Regions from separate parts of the Streptomyces sp. NPDC004609 genome, predicted to be linked through region 2. Evidence: riboswitches for the same ligand, from Rfam matches in the RefSeq annotation. Region 2 holds a riboswitch; the other holds the start of a gene.

Region 1 (9,157 bases), on a different contig from region 2:
CGATCGGCCTCGATTCGTGATCCGCGGCCGGTCCTGATCCGCCCCCGGATGAAGAATTCTTCATCTTGTCCTCATCCGGCGCCTTCGGTGGCGCCGCCACCATCGACGTCATGGTCTTCTCCCACCGCATCGCGGCCCTGGCCGCCGTCGTCGCGATACCCCTCGGCATCGCGGTGACCAGCTACGCCCTCACCGACAGCCCCGACTCGCGCAAGGTTCCGCCCAAGGTGCAGCTGGAGACCGACGTGCCCGCCGGAGCGCCGTCGGGCACACCCGGCACCCCCGGACCCACCCCGGGCGACGAGACGGTGGGACCGCCCGTGAGCGAGAACCCTCCGGGCGACGACGACGGCAACGACAGCGGCGGTACCGGTGGTCCGGCCGCTCCCGGCGGCGCCGGTACGGAAACGGCCCCGGGATCCGGTTCCCCTTCCGGTTCGGGATCCGGTTCCGGGTCCGCGGGGCAGGGCGACGACGGCCCGGGCGGAGACGACAACGGTGACGACGGCTGAACCCATACGCCGCTGGGTCACCGCACGGCTGCACATCGTCTCCGCCCGGACCCGCATCCTGCTGTGGCTGCTCATCGTGATGGCGGTCGCGCTCGGCTCGGTCGCGGTGGCCACCCGCTCGGTGCTGCTGCGGGATGTGGACCACCGGATCAACGGCCTCCTCGTCCAGGAGACCAGTGAGTTCGCCAACTTCGTCAAGGACGGCATCGACCCCAGGACGGGCAAGAAGTTCACCGATCCCGGCGAACTGATCCGGCTGTTCCTGCTCCGCCAGTACGCCGACCCCGACGAGGAACTGCTCGGCCTCTTCGAGCAGAACACACCCACCCCCCGCAAGATCGCCCAGTCCCGCGAACTGCGGACCAGCCTGCCGCTGACCGACGACCCGGCCTCCCTCGCCGCGATCTTCGACTCCCCCGACGCGATCGGGACCCTGCACCGCCCCCAGGGGGAGATCCGCTGGGCCAAGGTCGTCATCGAGTCCGGAGCGCCCGGACGTCCGGCCGCCGCCTTCGTCGTCGCCATCCACCCGGAGAGCGAGCAGGCCAAGGCGACCGGCGTCTTCCGTATGCTCCTCGCCGTATCCGGGGTCGCGCTCGTGATGACGACCGGCATCGGCTGGGTCGTCGCGGGCCGCATCCTCAGGCCCGTACGGCTCGTCCGCACCACCGCCGCACAGCTCACCGAGCAGGATCTGACCCAGCGCATCCCCGTGGAGGGCAAGGACGACATCGCCGCGCTCGCCGGGACGTTCAACGCGATGCTCGACCGGCTGGAGCGGGCGTTCGCCGCACAGCGCGAGTTCGTCGACGACGCGGGCCACGAGCTGCGGACACCCATCACGATCGTCCGCGGGCATCTGGAGCTGATGGGCGACGATCCGGCCGAGCGCGAGCAGACGGTCCGTATCGTCATGGAGGAACTGGACCGGATGAGCCGGATCGTCGAGGACCTGCTCCTGCTCGCCAAGGCCGAGCGGCCGGACTTCGTCGCGCCGGAGCCCGTACAGCTCGGGGAGCTGACCGCGGACGTCTTCGTCAAGGCGCGGGCGCTCGGCGAGCGGGACTGGCAGCTGGCCGAGGCGGCGGACGCGGAGGTGCGGCTCGATCCCCAGCGCATCACCCAGGCCATGGTCCAGCTCGTGCAGAACGCCGTCCAGCACACGGTGCCCGGTCAGCGCGTCAGCATCGGTTCGCGGATCGGCGCCGCCGCCGGGGGTGCGTCCGGGGGCCCGGGGTCCGGCAGTTCCGACGCTTCCGGGTCGGGTTCCGGAACGGGTTCCGGAACCGGGTCCGGTGGCTTCGCGGGTGAGGGCCGGATCGAGCTGTACGTCGCCGACACCGGGCCCGGCGTCCAGCCGCAGGACTCCGAGGTGATCTTCGAGCGCTTCCGCCGCGGGACCGCCCGCCGGGGTGCGCGGGGCACCGGAGCCGGGCTGGGCCTCGCCATTGTGAAGGCCATCGCCGAAGGGCACGGTGGGCGGGTGGAACTGCGCCCCACCGAAGGCGGTGGGGCGACCTTCGTCCTCACCCTCCAGGAGGAAGCGAAGCCGTGAACCGGATACTCATCGTCGAGGACGAGGAACGCATCGCGTCGTTCGTCGAGAAGGGGCTGCGGGCGAACGGCTTCACCACCACGGTCGTCGCGGACGGCGACGCGGCCTACGACTACGCCATGACCGGCGGCTTCGACCTGGTCGTCCTGGACATCGGGCTCCCCGGACGGGACGGCTTCACCGTGCTGCGCCAACTGCGCGAGGCCCAGGTCTCCGTGCCCGTCATCGTCCTCACCGCGCGCGACTCCGTCCGGGACACCGTGGCCGGCCTCGAAGGCGGCGCCGACGACTGGATGACCAAGCCCTTCCGCTTCGAGGAACTCCTGGCACGGGTGCGGCTGCGGCTCCGTACGGCCGCGCGGGCACCGGAGGTCACGGTCCTGCGCAACGGCGAACTGACCCTCGACCTGCGCACCCGCAGGGCCCGTTCGGGCGAGCGCACGGTGGATCTGACCGCGCGGGAGTTCGTCCTGCTGGAACTGTTCCTGCGCCACCCGGGGCAGGTCCTGTCGCGGGAGCAGATCCTGTCCCATGTGTGGGGATACGACTTCGACCCGGGCTCCAACATCGTGGATGTGTACGTCCGCGCGCTGCGCAAGAAGCTGGGGGCGGACCGGGTCGAGACGGTACGCGGGATGGGCTACCGGCTCCCGGACTGAACACCGCCACCGGCCCCGGCACCGTCCGCGCGCGGCCCCCTCGCGCCAGGCACCGATCGCCCCGGGCCCGCCCACCGCCCACGCGCGTCATCGCGCACACGCGGCTCCCGGCCGCCCGGCCTCTCCCCGCCCTCGGATTCCCGGCTCCCGCCTACGGCCTCCCGGAACCGCCGCGTGCCGCGGAAACATACCCGCCGAATCGGTCACGTGCCGCCGGACACGGCCCGGCCGGCCACGCGCCCTCCGGAGCCCCACGCCGCCGACGCACCGCGGCCGGTGATGTACGCCCCGCGTCCCGGCGCCGGGACGCGGGGCCGTTCCGCGAGCGCGCCCGGCGTCGCGGGACGGGCCGCGAAGGCCGCTTGTCCCGGTATCCCGCGTGAAGTTCCTTTCATCATCGGCTCATGGAGCCCTCACCGGCCGCATGAACCCTCGGTGAGGTGAGCCTGAACCTGCGACAAGCCGCCACTCTCTGCGTGGCACTGAGCGTCTGCGCGCTGCTCGCCGTGCCCGGGAACTTCCCCGGGCTCAGCGGCGACGCGCGGATCACCCTGGCCGTCTTCACCTTCGCCACCTGCGCCTGGATCGGTACGCCGATCGACGACACCTATATCGCCCTGGGCGCGGGGCTGGCGCTGACCGCGACGGGGGTGATCAGCAGCGACACGCTCTTCGGCACCCTCGGCGACGACACGGTGTGGCTGCTGATCTGCGCGTTCGTGCTGGCCGCGGCGGTCACGCGGACCGGGCTCGCCGGACGGGCGGCGGCGTTCCTGGTCGGCGGGGCCCGCAGCGTACGGCAGTTGACGCATCTGACGACCGCGGCGCTGGTCGTCACGGCGTTCGCCGTGCCCGCGACCTCCGGCCGGGCGGCGCTGGCGCTGCCGGTGTTCCTGGCGCTGGCGAAGGCGCTGGCGGGCCGCACCCGGCTGATCGTCATGCTGGCGCTGCTGTTCCCGACCGTCATCCTGCTGTCCGCGGTCGCGACGCTGATCGGCGCGGGGGCGCATCTGATCACCGTGTCGGTGCTGTGGGAGGCCACCGGTGAACGGGTCGGATTCGCCCAGTGGCTGCTGCTCGGGCTGCCGCTCGCCGTGGTGTCCTCTCATCTGGCGGCCGAGGCCGTCCTGTTCACGACCACGAAGCGCGCGGACCGCAAGGGACCCGTCCACATCACCGCCGAGCAGATCCAGGAGCACAGCGAACAGCCCGTCACCGGCCCCTGGTCGCCCGCCGAGGCCCGGTGCGCGCTGCTGCTCGCGACCGTCGTCGCCCTGTGGTGCAGCGAGCCCCTGCACGGGGTGGCACCGGCCGTCGTCGCGCTGATCGGCGCGGTGGTCGCGGCCTCGCCCGCGCTCGGCACCGTACGGCTGAAGGAGGCGCTGAAGACCGTGCCGTGGTCGCTGCTGCTGTTCATGGCCGCGACGATGGCGATGGGCGTGGCGCTCGCCGACTCCGGCGCAGCGAAGTGGCTGGTGGGCGGGGTACCGCTGGATCTGCCGCCGTGGCTGTTCCTGGGGGTGGTGATCGCCGTGTCCACGGCCGCCCATCTGGTGCTCCAGTCACGCTCGGCCCGCTCGTCCGTACTGGTGCCCCTGGTCGTCGCGGCGGCCGTCGGCGCCGGGGTCAATCCGGTCGCGGCGGCCCTGGCCTCGACCGCCGCCGCCGGGTTCTGCCACACGCTGCCCGCGTCGGCCAAGCCCGTCACCCTCTTCGCCGACATACCCGGAACCCCCACCTACACCCCGCGCGATCTGCTGAGGCTGTCCGCCGTGCTCGCGCCGCTCACCGCCGCGCTGGTGCTGCTCTTCGCCGTGGCCGTCTGGCCGCTGCTCGGCGTGCCCGTCCGCTGACGCTCCACCGCACCCGTCACCACCACCCGCACCACCCTCACAAGCCCTCGAACACCCTCACACGCCAGGAGTTCCCACGATGCTGACCCGATTCGCCGTCGCCCCGAGCGGCTTCAAGGAGTCCCTGTCCGCGCAGTCCGCGGCCGAGGCCATCGCATCGGGGGTACGCCGGGTCGTCCCGGACGCCGAGATCGATCTGATCCCCCTGGTGGACGGCGGCGAGGGCACGGCCCGCGCCCTGGCGGCGGCCTCCGGCGGCCGGCTCGTCACCCTGCCCGCCACGGGCCCCACGGGCGCCCCGGTCGACACGCACTTCGCGCTCCTCGACAAATACACCGCCGTCGTGGAGATGGCGGCCGTCGCCGGGCTGTCCCTCGTCCCGCGCGATCTGCGCGACCCCGGGGCGACCACCACCTACGGCGTCGGCGAGCTGATCAGGGCCGCGCTCGACGCCGGGGCCCGTGAGATCCTCGTCGGCTGCGGCGACTCCGGTACGTCCGACGGCGGCGCCGGGGCCCTCCAGGCGCTCGGCGCGCGGCTGCTGGACGCGGAGGGACGGGAACTGCCGCGCGGCGGACGGGAACTGACCCGGCTCCGGCGCTTCGACCCCTCGGGCCTCGACCCCCGGCTGGCGCGCACCGGGATCCGGGTCGCGTGCAATCCGTTCAACGTGCTGTGCGGCGAGCGCGGTGTCGCCCGTGTCTTCGGCCCCCAGAAGGGCGCGACCCCGGCCCAGGTCGAGCAGCTCTCGGCCGCGCTGGAGAACTGGGCGTCCGTCCTCACCCGCGATCTGAACGTGCGGGCCGATCTGTACGCCGGCCCCGGCACGGGCGCCTCCGGCGGCCTCGGCGCGGGGCTCGCCGCGCTCGGCGGACGGCTGCTGCCCCGGTTCGAGGTGCTCCTCGACCAGCTCGACCTCGACGCCCGGCTGGCCCGCGCCGATCTGGTCCTCACGGCGGAGGGCGCCCTCGACCACCAGACCACACGCGGCAAGGTGCCCGCCGAGGTCGCCCGGCGCGCCAAGCGGTTCGGGCGGCCGGTGCTCGCGCTGGCGGGCACGATCGGCGAGGGCGCGCATCAGGTGCGCGCGGTGGGGGTGGACGCGTACAGCGCGATCCTGCCCGCGCCGGTCACGCTCACGGAGGCGCTCGGCCGCGGCGGTGAGTTCCTCACCGACGCGACCGAGCGGGCCCTGCGGATGGTCCTGATCGGAACCCGGCTGCCGGCCGGGGCCGGCCGTCAGCCGGTGGGGTCGGGGACGCAGCGGCCGTCCTCGGTGCGGTAGCTCCACCGCGCGCCTTCGGTGACCAGTTCCTTCACGGCCCGGACGAACCGCTCCACGTGCTCGTCGGGGGTGCCCGCGCCGAAGCTGACGCGGATCGCGTTCAGGGACTTCTCTCCCGCCCCGGCCTCGGGCGCCCCGCACTCGCCCGGATCCTGGGGCTCGCTGCCCAGCAGGGTGCGGACCAGGGGGTGGGCGCAGAACAGCCCGTCGCGTACACCGATGCCGTACTCGGCGGAGAGCGCGGCGGCGAGGTGGGAGCTGTTCCAGCCGTCGACGACGAAGGAGATCACCCCCACGCGCGGGGCGTCGTCGCCGAACAGCGACAGCACCCTGACCTCGGGCACCTCGGCGAGGCCCGCCCGGATCCGTGCGACGAGGGCCTGCTCACGGGCGACGAGGGCGTCGAAACCGGCCTCGGTGAGCGCCTTGCAGGCCGAGGCGATCGCGTACACGCCGATGACGTTCGGCGAACCGGCCTCATGGCGCGCGGCGGTGGTGTGCCACTCCACGTCCACCCCGCCGTCCGTGCGCCGCGCGACCTTCCGGGACGCGCCGCCGCCCGCGAGATACGGCTCCGCTCCCTGGAGCCAGTCCGCCCGCCCGGCGAGCACGCCCGAGCCGAACGGCGCGTACAGCTTGTGCCCGGAGAAGGCGATCCAGTCGACGTCCAGGTCCCGCACCGACACCGGGTGGTGCGGGGCGAGCTGTGCCGCGTCCAGCACGATCCGCGCGCCGTGCGCATGGGCGGCGGCGGCCAGCTCCCGGACCGGCCACAGCTCACCGGTCACATTGGACGCACCCGTCACACAGACCAGGGCCGGCCCGTACGGATCGCGGTCGGCGAGCGCCCGCTCCAGGGTGCGTACGGCCTCCCCGGGGGTACGGGGGGCGTTCAGATACGTCACCCGGACGTCCCTCCCCCCGCGCCCCGCGGGAGACGACCCCCAGGGCAGCAGTGAGGCATGGTGTTCGGTCTCGAAGACGAAGACCTCACAGCCGGCGGGGAGCGCGGTGGCGAGCAGATTGAGCGAGTCGGTGGTGGAGCGGGTGAAGACGACCTGGTCGCCGTCGCGGCAGCCGAGGAAGGCGGCGACGGTCCGGCGGCTGTTCTCGAAGAGGTCCGTGGAGAGCTGGGAGAGATACCCGGCGCCCCGGTGGACGCTTCCGTAGTACGGGGCGTACGCGGCGACGTCGTCCCAGACGCGCTGGAGCGCGGGGGCGCTGGCCGCGTAGTCGAGGGCGGCGTAGGTGACCTCTCCCCCGGTGACGAGCGGAACCGTGACATCACGCCCGAGAACGGGCAGCGGGGCGGTCTCGACGAGGGTGTCGGGGCATGCGGACATGGCGGATTCTCCCAGGGGACAAGGCGGAATGTCTTCGATGACCCCGCGCGGGGGTCGCCTCGGCGCACGGGGAAGGCCCGTGTCACGGAGGGTGTGCTGAAGAAGGGGCAGAACTGCCCTAGCGCATTCGCTTGCTCACGAGACTGCTCCCTTGAGGACCAGGACCCCAGGGTTCGCAGGGGTCCGCGCTTGCCGCGGGCCTCGCTGCCCACGGCCTGGTCTTCACCCGGGGCACCCCGCCACGGACGGAGGGTTGCCGGACAGCGGGCCGGGGCCGAAGTCGCTGTCACTCATGACCTGCGGGAACGTTATGGCACCGCCGGGCTCCCCCGCAACCCGGTCCCGCATCGCGGATGCTCTTCCCGGGGGCAGAGCCCCAGCCGCCCGAGCCGACCAGCGGGGTGACGACGGTCCTTCGCATCGCCTCCCGGGGGCGGGCGTTTTCAGCCCCGGAGCCCCCACCGCCCGGTCGGCCTCCGGGGAGAAGCGAATCCAGCCCTTCCGGCGATCGAGGAGCGGGGCCCGGGGCAGTGCCCCGGCAGCCACCCGGACCCTGGCGTGATCCCGCCACGGAAGGCACCACCGCAGGCGACCCGCACGCGCGGGCGACCGGCCACCGCGGGCAACCGGCACGCCCAGGCGGCCCGCCCCGGGGCCCCGCAGGCAGCCCGCTCCCGGCCCGCCCCCGGGGCTCACGCGTGGCTCGCGCGGACCCACCCCTCCAGGACCCCCTTGGCCGCTCCGGAGTCGATCGACCGGGCCGCCCGGCCCATCGCCGCGGCGAGCTGTTCGGTGAGCGGTCCCTCGCCGGGTGCCAGCGCCACCAGCGCCGCGGCGGCGTTCAGCAGGACCGCGTCACGGACCGGGCCCGTCTCGCCGGCCAGGACACGGCGGGCGACGTCCGCGTTGTGGGACGCGTCCGCGCCCCGGAGGGCCTCGACGGGGACGAGGTCGATGCCGATGTCCCGCGGGTCGAAGGTCTCCTCCCGCACGGAACCGTCCCGTACGACCCACACGCGCGACGTCGCCGTCGTCGTCAGCTCGTCGAGTCCGTCGTCACCGCGGAAGACCAGCGCGGAGGAACCGCGCTCGGCGAGCACACCGGCGAGCACGGGTGCCATCAGCGGGTCCGCGACCCCGGTGGCCTGCGCCTTCACCCGCGCCGGGTTGGTCACGGGCCCCAGGAAGTTGAAGAGGGTACGGATGCCGAGTTCTTTGCGCACCGTCGCCACATGCCGCAGGGCCGGGTGGAACTTCACCGCGAAGCAGAAGGTGATGCCCGCCTCCTCGGCGACCTCGGCGACGCGCTCGGGGGTCAGCTCCAGATTGACGCCCAGCTTCTCCAGGACGTCCGAGGCGCCCGACGCGCTGGACGCGGCGCGGCTGCCGTGCTTGACGACCTTCGCTCCCGTACCGGCGACGACGATCGCCGACATCGTGGAGATGTTCACCGTCTTCGCGCCGTCGCCGCCCGTGCCGACGATGTCGACGCTCGGTCCGGGCACCTCGATCAGGTTCGCGTGCGCGTACATGGTCCGCACCAGACCGGAGAACTCCTCGACGGTCACACCCTTGGCACGCAGAGCGACCGCGAATCCGGCGATCTGGGCGTTGGTCGCCTCGCCGCTGAGGATGCGGTCCATCGCCCAGGCGGTCGCGTCCGCGCTCTGGTCGTGGTTGTTCAGCAGCGAGTCCAGCACGCCGGGCCAGGTGTGGGCCAGCCCGCTGTCGCCGCCAACCGGGGTCACAACGTTCATGGTCCGCTCCTGGGTCCACACGCGAATAGGGATGGGTACCACCCTATCCAGCCCAGGGGACAGCGAAGAGCCCCGTCCGGCGTACGGACGGGGCTCCCGCTGTGGCGACCGGCCGGCCGCCGTCGGTGCCGGCGGCCGGGTGGGTTCGGACGGTCAGTGGTGCGACTGACCGCTGGGGATCTCCTCGTGCTCC
Region 2 (9,157 bases):
CGATCTTCTCGTACGGGTCCTCGAGCTCGATCTCCTTGGCGATGGACACACCATCGTTGGTGATCGTGGGGGCGCCCCACTTCTTCTCGAGGACGACGTTACGGCCCTTGGGGCCAAGGGTGACCTTGACGGCGTCGGCGAGCTGGTTCATCCCGCGCTCGAGACCGCGCCGTGCCTCCTCGTCGAACGCGATGATCTTTGCCATGTGAAGTGTCCTCCACGGACTGGGTGGGAAGCTCAAGGGACCGCGCTGGCGCCCGCGACGGACGGCCTGCCGCGCCGGGTGGCTCCTTGCGCCACGGCGGCGGGCGGGCCTCACCGACCCGGTCCTTAGTAGCACTCTCACTCGGAGAGTGCTAACGCCAATGATTAGCACTCGGCACCTGTGAGTGCAAGCGGCTGAGGTGACGCGGCCCCCCGCCTCCCCCTCCCGGGCCCACGTCCCCGGGGCTCCGCTCCCCGGACGCCGGAGAGGCCGTCCCCGCCCGGGAGGACGCACGGGAGGACGGCAGGGCGCGCGGGAGGAGCCGTGCGCCCATGACGCTCAGAGGGTTCCGGCACGGAGGGGCCGTACCCGCGCAGGGGGAGCCGTACCCGGTGCGGCCGTCACGCGGAAGACGCAGACGACGCAGACAGGGACGCGGGCGCACGCATGTGGGGTCCGCATCCCGGCCGGGATGCGGACCCCACATGCGTGAAGCGCGTCGGAAGCCGCGCGTCCGGGATCGGGACTTCAGACCGCGAGCTTGACCATGTCCGCCTGCGGGCCCTTCTGTCCCTGCGAGATCTCGAACTCGACTCGCTGACCCTCCTCCAGGGTGCGGTACCCGTCCATCTGGATGGCGCTGTAGTGGACGAAAACATCCGCACCACCGTCGACCGCGATGAAGCCGTAGCCCTTCTCCGCGTTGAACCACTTGACGGTGCCCTGAGCCATGCCTAACTCCCCTATTACTGGCCCTTGCACAGGACCGCACCTCGCGGACCCGGGTCATACCTCACGCCGGAACGCGTCGACCGCGGCTGAATGTATCTGCCCAACTGCCCTCTGCAACAGGTCAATCGGACGAGAATTCCTGGAACCTACGATCGGGTAATTGACCTGAATTCAAGAAATTCCGGGGCAAATCAGGCCGGACAAAGAGCACTTACGAGACATATCGATGGCGCACTTTGGCTGCTTCTTATCGCGGCCGGGCGCATTCTCGTGGGCGGGCGGCGCGTGCGGTGAAGGGGCGTTCCCCAACTGTAGCGCGCTCAACCATGCAGAATTGCCCCCTCCGGATCTCTCACGGAGGGGGCAATCGCAATGACCCTGCGTAAATAACTCTTCGTCAGCCGGGCCGCGCCGGGCGGGCTCGGCCGGGGCGGCGCGCAGGGGGACGGACCGGCGGAGCGGCCCGTCCCGCCGGGGCTCAGCCGCCGGCGACCGCGGGGATGATCGAGATCCCGGCGCCGTCGGGCGTCACGGTCTGCAGGCCCTGCTCGAAGCGGACGTCGTCGTCGTTCACGTACACGTTCACGAAGCGGCGCAGCTTGCCCTGGTCGTCCAGGACGCGCGCGGCGATACCGGTGTGGTTCTTCTCCAGGTCGGTGATGACCTCGGCGAGGGTGGCTCCCTCGGCGGCGACCTCGGCCTGGCCGCCGGTGTACGTGCGCAGGATGGTCGGGATGCGGACCTTGACGCTCATCTTCGGATCTCCCAGGGGTTTCAGTTGGCCAGGCCCGCGGCGCGGAACGCGTCCAGACTCGGGCGGATGGTCGCCGTGGGACCGGTGGTCGGTGCTACCGCGTCCAGGGTCTTGAGGCCGTCGCCGGTGTTGAGTACGACGGTGGTGAGGGCCGGGTCGAGGACACCCGCGTCCAGGAGCTTGCGGGTGACGCCCACGGTCACCCCGCCCGCGGTCTCCGCGAAGATGCCCTCGGTCCGCGCGAGCAGCTTGATCGCCTCGACGACCTGCTCGTCGTCGACGTCCTCGACCACACCGCCGGTGCGGCGGGCGATGTCCAGGACATAGGGGCCGTCCGCGGGGTTGCCGATGGCCAGCGACTTCACGATGGTGTCGGGCTTGACCGGGCGTACGACGTCGTGGCCGGCCTTGAAGGCCGCGGAGACCGGGGAGCAGCCCTCGGCCTGGGCGCCGATGATCTTGTACGGGCGGTCCTCGACCAGCCCCAGCCCGATCAGCTCCCGCAGGCCCTTGTCGATCTTGGTGAGCTGGGAGCCGGAGGCGACGGGGACGACGATCTGGTCGGGGATGCGCCAGCCGAGCTGCTCGCAGATCTCGTACGCGAGGGTCTTGGAACCCTCGCCGTAGTACGGGCGGAGGTTGACGTTGACGAAGCCCCAGCCCTCGCCGAGGGGATCGCCGATCAGCTCGGAGCAGAAGCGGTTCACATCGTCGTAGGTGCCCTCGATGCCGACCAGCTCACCGCCGTAGACCGCGGCCATGACGACCTTGCCCTGCTCCAGGTCGTGCGGGATGAACACACAGGAGCGGAAGCCGGCGCGGGCCGCGGCGGCGCCGACGGCGCCCGCGAGATTGCCGGTGGAGGAGCAGGAGAGCGTGGTGAAGCCGAAGGCGCGGGCGGCCTCGACGGCGATGGCGACGACGCGGTCCTTGAAGGAGTGCGTCGGGTTGCCGGAGTCGTCCTTGATGTACAGACCGCCGGTGACACCCAGTTCGCGGGCGAGGTTGCCGGCCTTGACGAGCTTGGTGAAGCCGGGGTTGATGCCGGGCTTGTCCGCGACGTCGGCGGGGACGGGCAGCAGGGGCGCGTAACGCCAGATGTTCTCCGGGCCGGCCTCGATGCGCTTGCGCAGTCCCTCCGGGTCGCCCGCCGGCAGGTTGTAGGCGACTTCCAGAGGGCCGAAACAGGAGGCGCAGGCGAAGACCGGGCCGAGTTCGAAGCGCTCGCCGCATTCGCGGCACGAGAGGGCCGCTGCGGGTCCGAGATCGATGGAGGTCGTGCTGGTGACGGTCTGCACAGCCATGGAGGCGAGGCCCTTTCTCCTCATCTTCCTCATGGCGCATCTCGCCATGAGACGGATTTGGCACCTTCCCTAGCCGGGAGCCTCGCGGCGCTGACGCACCGAATGTGCTGTCGCGACGGAGACCGGCTGGAGGGTTGCCGGGGCTTCAACGGGCCGTTTCCCTCTGCCCCTCTGGATGAGCGGTATTCGATTATGGGTTTCGATTGTTGAACAGTTGAACGCCGGACCCCCGACATGCGACGGTCATGCGCGTTGTTCAAGACTGTAACCGAAGGTCCGGACGGTTGAGATAGTCGTCCGAACCGCGAGATGGATCACACAGAGGACCCCGGAGAGTCGAACGTGCTCGATGAAGTGGAGCGCTGGCTGGCGACGCGCTCGTGGTCGGCGGCCGACCGCCCGCCCGCCCGGCTGGCGGCCGCCAAGGCCGCGCGCGGCACGACCGTGAGCGTCGTGCTGCCCGCCCTCAACGAGGAGGCGACGGTCGGTGACATCGTCACCGTGATCCGCCGCGAGCTGATGGAGGCGGTGCCGCTCGTCGACGAGCTCGTGGTGATCGACTCGGGCTCCTCCGACCGTACGGGCGAGGTGGCCGCGGCGGCCGGGGCGCGGGTGGTGCACCGGGACGCGATCCTGCCCCGGATACCCGCCCTGCCCGGCAAGGGCGAGGTGCTGTGGCGCTCGCTGCTGGTGACCCGCGGTGACGTCGTCTGCTTCGTCGACGCGGATCTGCGGGACTTCTCCGCCGACTTCGTCTCGGGGACCATCGGACCGCTGCTGACCGATCCCGGGGTGCAGTTCGTCAAGGCGACCTACGACCGTCCGCTCGGCGATCTCAGCGGTCAGGGCGGCCGGGTGACCGAGCTGGTGGCCCGTCCGCTGCTGAATCTGCACTGGCCGCGGCTCGCCGGGTTCGTCCAGCCGCTCGGCGGCGAGTACGCGGCCCGGCGCTCACTGCTGGAGCGGCTGCCGTTCCCCGTCGGGTACGGCGTGGAGCTGGGGCTCCTCGTCGACGCGCTGCACACGGTGGGCCTCGACGCGCTCGCGCAGGTGGACGTCGGCTCGCGCAAGCACCGCCACCAGGACGGTCAGGCGCTGGGCAGGATGGCGGCGGCGATCTACCGGACCGCGCAACTGCGGCTCTCGCGCGGGCACTTGGTGCGGCCCGCCCTGACGCAGTTCGAGCGCGGCGAGGACGGCTTCATACCGAGGACGCACCCGGTGGACACGGAGGAGCGTCCGCCGATGCGCGAGATCGGTGAGTATGCGGCGCGTCGCGCCGCATAGCCGGGTAGATGCCCCATATGTGGCTAAATATCCTATGTATGCATCGTCAACGCCTCAGGGGTGCTTCGCGCCGCGCGCTGCGGCTCACCACCGTCCTCGGCACTCTCGCCCTCGTCGTCGCGGCCACCACCGCCGGTGCGCCGCCCGACGCGCTGCCCCCGGCTCTGGCCCCGGCCGGCGAGGGCCGCGGCACGGAGCGGCTGTGGCTGCTGGGCGGGCTCGGGTTCGCGCTGACCGCCGCCGGGCTCGTCGCCCTGGCGGCGGCACGCTCCCGGGTCGGCCGCCGCCGGTGAGGCACGCGGTCGGCGCAATGAGTGACCGACGGCACGCCGAGTGGCGCCGTACTCGCGTTTGAGGGGTTACGGGACGGGCTAGGTTTCGGCACATGGTCTCCGAGCCCCCCGCAGCCCCGGCCCGTGCCAGGGTCCTCGTCGCGTCGAACCGCGGCCCCGTCTCGTACACGCTCAACGACGACCACACCCTGGACGCCCGGCGCGGCGGCGGCGGACTGGTCTCCGGTCTCTCCGCCGTCGGCTCGGACGCCGACTCCCTGTGGGTGTGCTCCGCCCTCGGCGCGGGCGACCGCGAGGCCGTGCGGCGCGGGGTCGGCGAGCCGGGCGTGCTGATGCTCGACATCGACGAGGCCGTCCACACCGACGCGTACAACGGCATCGCGAACTCGGTGCTCTGGTTTGTCCACCACATGCTCTACCAGACACCTCTGGAGCCGGTCTTCGACGAGGAGTTCCGGCACCAGTGGCGCTCGTACGAGAGCTACAACCGGTCCTTCGCCCAGGCCCTGGCCGACCACGCGGAGGACGGCGCCGCCGTGCTGGTGCAGGACTACCATCTGGCGCTGGTGCCCGGGATGCTCCGGGAGCTGCGGCCCGATCTGCGGATCGGGCACTTCTCGCACACCCCCTGGGCGCCCGTCGACTACTTCCGCCTGCTGCCCGACGACATCGCCGAGCAACTGCTGCGCGGCCTCCTCGGCGCGGACCGCACCTGCTTCCTGACCCGGCGCTGGGCCGACGCGTTCACCGCGTGCTGTACGGAACTGCTGGGCCACGACGCCCTCAAGGGCACCCGGATCGGGGTGCACGGGCTCGGCGCGGACGCGGACTTCCTGCGCGAGCGCGCGCACCGGCCGGACGTGGAGGAGCGGATCGCCGCCCTGCGCGAGCAGATCGGCCCCGGCCGCCGGACGATCGTGCGCGTCGACCGCACCGAACTGTCGAAGAACATCGTGCGCGGGCTCCTCGCCTACCGCCTGCTGCTGCGGTCCCGGCCCGAGTGGCGCGAACAGGTGGTGCATGTCGCCTTCGCCTATCCCTCCCGCCAGGACCTGGCCGTCTACCGCGACTACACGGCCGAGGTCCAGCGCGTCGCCGACGAGATCAACGAGGAGTACGGCACGGCGGGCTGGACCCCCGTCGTCCTCCACGTCCGGGACGACTTCGCCCGCTCGCTCGCCGCGTACCGCCTCGCGGACGTGGCCCTCGTCAACCCGATCCGCGACGGCATGAACCTCGTCGCCAAGGAGATCCCGCTCGTCTCGGACCACGGCTGCGCGCTGGTGCTGTCGCGGGAGGCGGGCGCGTACGAGGAGCTCGGCGAGGACGCCGTCACGGTCAATCCGTTCGACGTGAGCGGCACCGCCGACGCCCTCCACGAGGCCCTGACCATGCCCGACGCGGAACGCTCGCGCCGGTGCCGCCGCCTGGCCGCCGCGGCGACCGCGCTGCCGCCCCAGCGCTGGTTCCTGGACCAGCTGGAGGCGCTGACCTCGTAGAACCGCGGTGACCTCGTGACCGCGGTGACCTCGTGACCACGGCGGGCTCCGTGGTCACACCCGCCCCGCCCCGGCGCCCGCCCATGACCGCGTCCGGGCCGTCCGGGCCGTCCCGCCCGGCGTCCGCGGTGGGTGCCGTCGTGGCCTTCCGCGTTCCCCGGAACCTCCCCGCACTCCCAGGTCCTCGATAAGGGGGAGACCGCCCATCCGAGGGCGGACGGGGAGTGGTCGGCGGATGAGAGACGGCAGGGATGAGGCGTTCACGGCGTTCATGGACGCGCGCTACCGCTCGCTGCTGCGCACGGCCACGCTGCTGACCGGTGGCGGCGCGAAGGCCGAGGACCTCACACAGGAGGCCCTGCTGCGGACCTATCGCGCCTGGCACCGGATCGGGCGGATCGAAGCCGCCGAGGCGTACACCCGGACCACGATGGTCCGGCTGCTGGTCAAGGACCGGCGCCGGCGCTGGCACGGCGAGATACCCGCCGAGCAGTTGCCGGAGATCCCGCTGCCCGGGTCGGAGGACCAGTTGGTGACCGGGGTCGCCGTCCGGGAGGTGCTGCGGGAGCTGCCCGCGGCCCAGCGGGCGGTGCTCGTCCTTCGCTACTACCACCAGCTCAGCGAGAAAGAGATCGCCGGTGTGCTCGGGTGCTCGCCCGGCACGGTCAAGAGCCGGGCCGCGCGGGGGCTGGCCGCCCTGCGGGACGCGGGTCTTGTTCTGCCGGCCACCCCCGAAAGGAGCGCAGCCCATGGCTGACCAGTGGTTTACGGAGTCACCCCGGGCTTCAGGGTCCCCCTGGCCTTCCGGATCCGCGCATCTCCCGGAGCACTCCGAGTGCTCCGGGCACCCCGCATCACATGACTCTCCCGGGTTCCGGGAGTCCGACGTAGAGGAGCAGGTACGGATGTTGTTCTCCCGCGCCGCCGAACCGACCGACATGCCCCCCGTGCCCGGCACGGACTTCACCGCCCGTGCCCGGCGCGGACTGATCCGCCGGCGGATGGCGGTGGTGGGCGGCACGGCCGCCGTACTCGCCTGTGCGGTGACCGTGCCCGCCCTGAGCGCCGACACCCCGAAGCCCGGCGAGACGACCGTGGCGACAGCGACGGACGGGTGTGTCGAGGACGCGGTCCGGAAGCTGAGGAAGGGTGAGAAAGACGGCTATCGGGCCGTGTACGGACTCCACGAGTACCAAGGGTCCGCGGCCTCGAAGAAGCACGGGAAGTCCTCGGTCATGTCGGTGTCCATCGAGGGCACGCTTTGGGGATCGAAAGAGGGCCTGCCCTCCCACTCCTCGGCCGGGAGCACGATGAAGGTGAACCCGGTAGCGAAGGACGGACGCTATGTGATGCTGTTGAATGTCGCCGATGACCGCAGGTTCAAGAAGGCCGGCAAGGGGTGGGACGGGAAGGAGTGGGACGGTCTACTGATCTCCGAGCCCCTCCTGCCGCTCAGCCAGGACAACCAGGTCACGCTGACCTGCGCCGACGGCAAAACGAAGACGGTCGACCTGGAAACACTGCGGGCCGCCGGCGCTTCCGAGGCCCCGGCCCCCTCCGCGGCCGAGAGCCGGAGCACCTCCGGCACCGAGGCCCCGGACGCCTCCGCAACCGAGAGCCGGAGCACCTCGGAGACCGAGAGTCCTTGACGCACCGGTTGGCACACGCATAGGGCCTGCGGATGTCCCCGCCGGGTGTGCCTACAGGTGGTCCGCCAGGGTCGCCAGGAAGTCCACGACGGCCGACGGGCCCGCCAGCAGCAGATCGGCGCGTTCCGCCAGTTCCGTGACCTCCGTGCTGCCGCTGCACACCAGGAGCCCGGGGATCCCGTCCGAGCGCAGCTTCTCCACGGCGGCGAAGGCGGGCAGATCGCCCAGATCGTCGCCCGCGTACAGCACGGCCCGCGCGTCCACTTCGCGTACGTACTCGGCGAGCGCGACGCCCTTGTCCATGCCGGGCGGGCGGAGTTCGAGGACCATGCGCCCCGGCTCCAGGACCAGGCCGTGGCGGGAGGCGAGCGTGGCGAGCGGCTCCCGCAGCGCCTCGAACGCGGCCCCCGGGTCGGACGCCCGGCGGGTGTGGACCGCGACCGCCTGGCCCTTCTCCTCGATCCAGGTGCCCTGCCAGGCTCCTATACGGTCGAGGAAACCGGGCAGTTCGGCGCGGACGGCGGCGACGCCCGGGTGCGGGGCGGGGGTGTTCACCGTGCCGGTGACCGCGTCCCAGCGCTCGGAGCCGTAGTGGCCGAGCACCACCAGATGGTCCAGGCCCCCGACCCCGGCGAAGCCGCCGTAGCGGACCGCGACCCCGGCCGGGCGTCCCGTGACGACGGCGACGGACGCGACCTTCGGCGCGAGGCGTGCGAGCGCGGGGACCGCGCCCTGGTGGGCGCGGGCCTGCTCGGGGTCCGGGACGATCTCGGCGAGGGTGCCGTCGAAGTCCAGCGCGGCCACGGCCCGGGAGGGCCGGGCCAGGATCGCGGCGAGGCCGTCCCGGCCCGCGGGGGTCGACGGAGTCGGGAGGGGACGCGCCTGCGGGGCGTCCGGGGGACGCGGGGAGTGCGGGGAGCTGCCCATGGTTCCGACCCTATCGGCGTGCGCGTTTCGCGTCTCTCACCCGGCGCAGCCTGTTGACGGTGACCGGGTCGTGGGCGAGGGCGCGCTCGTCGTCCAGGAGGGCGTTGAGGAGCTGGTAGTAGCGGACCGGGGAGATGCCGAGCTGCTCCCGTACGGCCCGCTCCTTGGCCCCGGGCCCGGGCCAGGAACGCCGCTCCATGGCCAGTACGCCCCGGTCCCGCTCGGAGAGGGCGCCGAGCCGACGCCCGGCGGGGCCGGGGGCTGCGGGTTCGGTGGACGCGGGCCCGGCGGTCGCTGCCTCGGCCGGCGCGGGGCCGGCGGGTTCCGGCTCCGTGGTCCCGGGGCCGGCGGTCGCGGGCTTCCCGGGCTCGGGGCCGGCGGCCCCGGTGGGCCCATCGGCCGGACCGGCGGGCTCGCCGCCCGGCGGGGCGGGCGCGGCGGGCTCCTCGTCGGTCATACGGCCACGATATCCGGGGCGGCCCGGGCGGAGGCAGGGCCCGGCGGAAC

The links. A riboswitch is a leader RNA that binds a small molecule or an ion and turns the genes downstream of it on or off. The one in region 2 is predicted to bind S-adenosylmethionine.
Region 1: it holds a riboswitch for S-adenosylmethionine, as region 2 does, so the genes downstream of both, ACFYT4_RS18800 (aminotransferase class V-fold PLP-dependent enzyme) here and thrC (threonine synthase) in region 2, are expected to answer to the same signal.

Annotation. Positions count from the first base shown of each region.
Region 1 covers NZ_JBIALS010000017.1:129,465-138,621, reverse strand. The annotation lists gene ACFYT4_RS18830 (Lrp/AsnC family transcriptional regulator) at 1-20, shown strand, start outside; gene ACFYT4_RS18825 (small secreted hydrophilic protein) at 111-512, shown strand; gene ACFYT4_RS18820 (ATP-binding protein) at 499-2,067, shown strand; gene ACFYT4_RS18815 (response regulator transcription factor) at 2,064-2,726, shown strand; gene ACFYT4_RS18810 (SLC13 family permease) at 3,167-4,579, shown strand; gene ACFYT4_RS18805 (glycerate kinase) at 4,659-5,864, shown strand; gene ACFYT4_RS18800 (aminotransferase class V-fold PLP-dependent enzyme) at 5,819-7,207, opposite strand; SAM riboswitch class IV at 7,388-7,505, opposite strand; gene trpD (anthranilate phosphoribosyltransferase) at 7,900-8,964, opposite strand; gene ACFYT4_RS18790 (cytochrome bc complex cytochrome b subunit) at 9,118-9,157, opposite strand, start outside.
Region 2 covers NZ_JBIALS010000022.1:80,078-89,234, reverse strand. The annotation lists gene groL (chaperonin GroEL) at 1-205, opposite strand, end outside; gene ACFYT4_RS22070 (cold-shock protein) at 734-937, opposite strand; gene ACFYT4_RS22065 (MoaD/ThiS family protein) at 1,416-1,691, opposite strand; gene thrC (threonine synthase) at 1,712-2,995, opposite strand; SAM riboswitch class I at 3,013-3,177, opposite strand; gene ACFYT4_RS22055 (glucosyl-3-phosphoglycerate synthase) at 3,338-4,282, shown strand; gene ACFYT4_RS22050 (hypothetical protein) at 4,321-4,575, shown strand; gene ACFYT4_RS22045 (trehalose-6-phosphate synthase) at 4,668-6,074, shown strand; gene ACFYT4_RS22040 (SigE family RNA polymerase sigma factor) at 6,310-6,831, shown strand; gene ACFYT4_RS22035 (hypothetical protein) at 6,980-7,723, shown strand; gene otsB (trehalose-phosphatase) at 7,775-8,650, opposite strand; gene ACFYT4_RS22025 (DUF3263 domain-containing protein) at 8,661-9,107, opposite strand.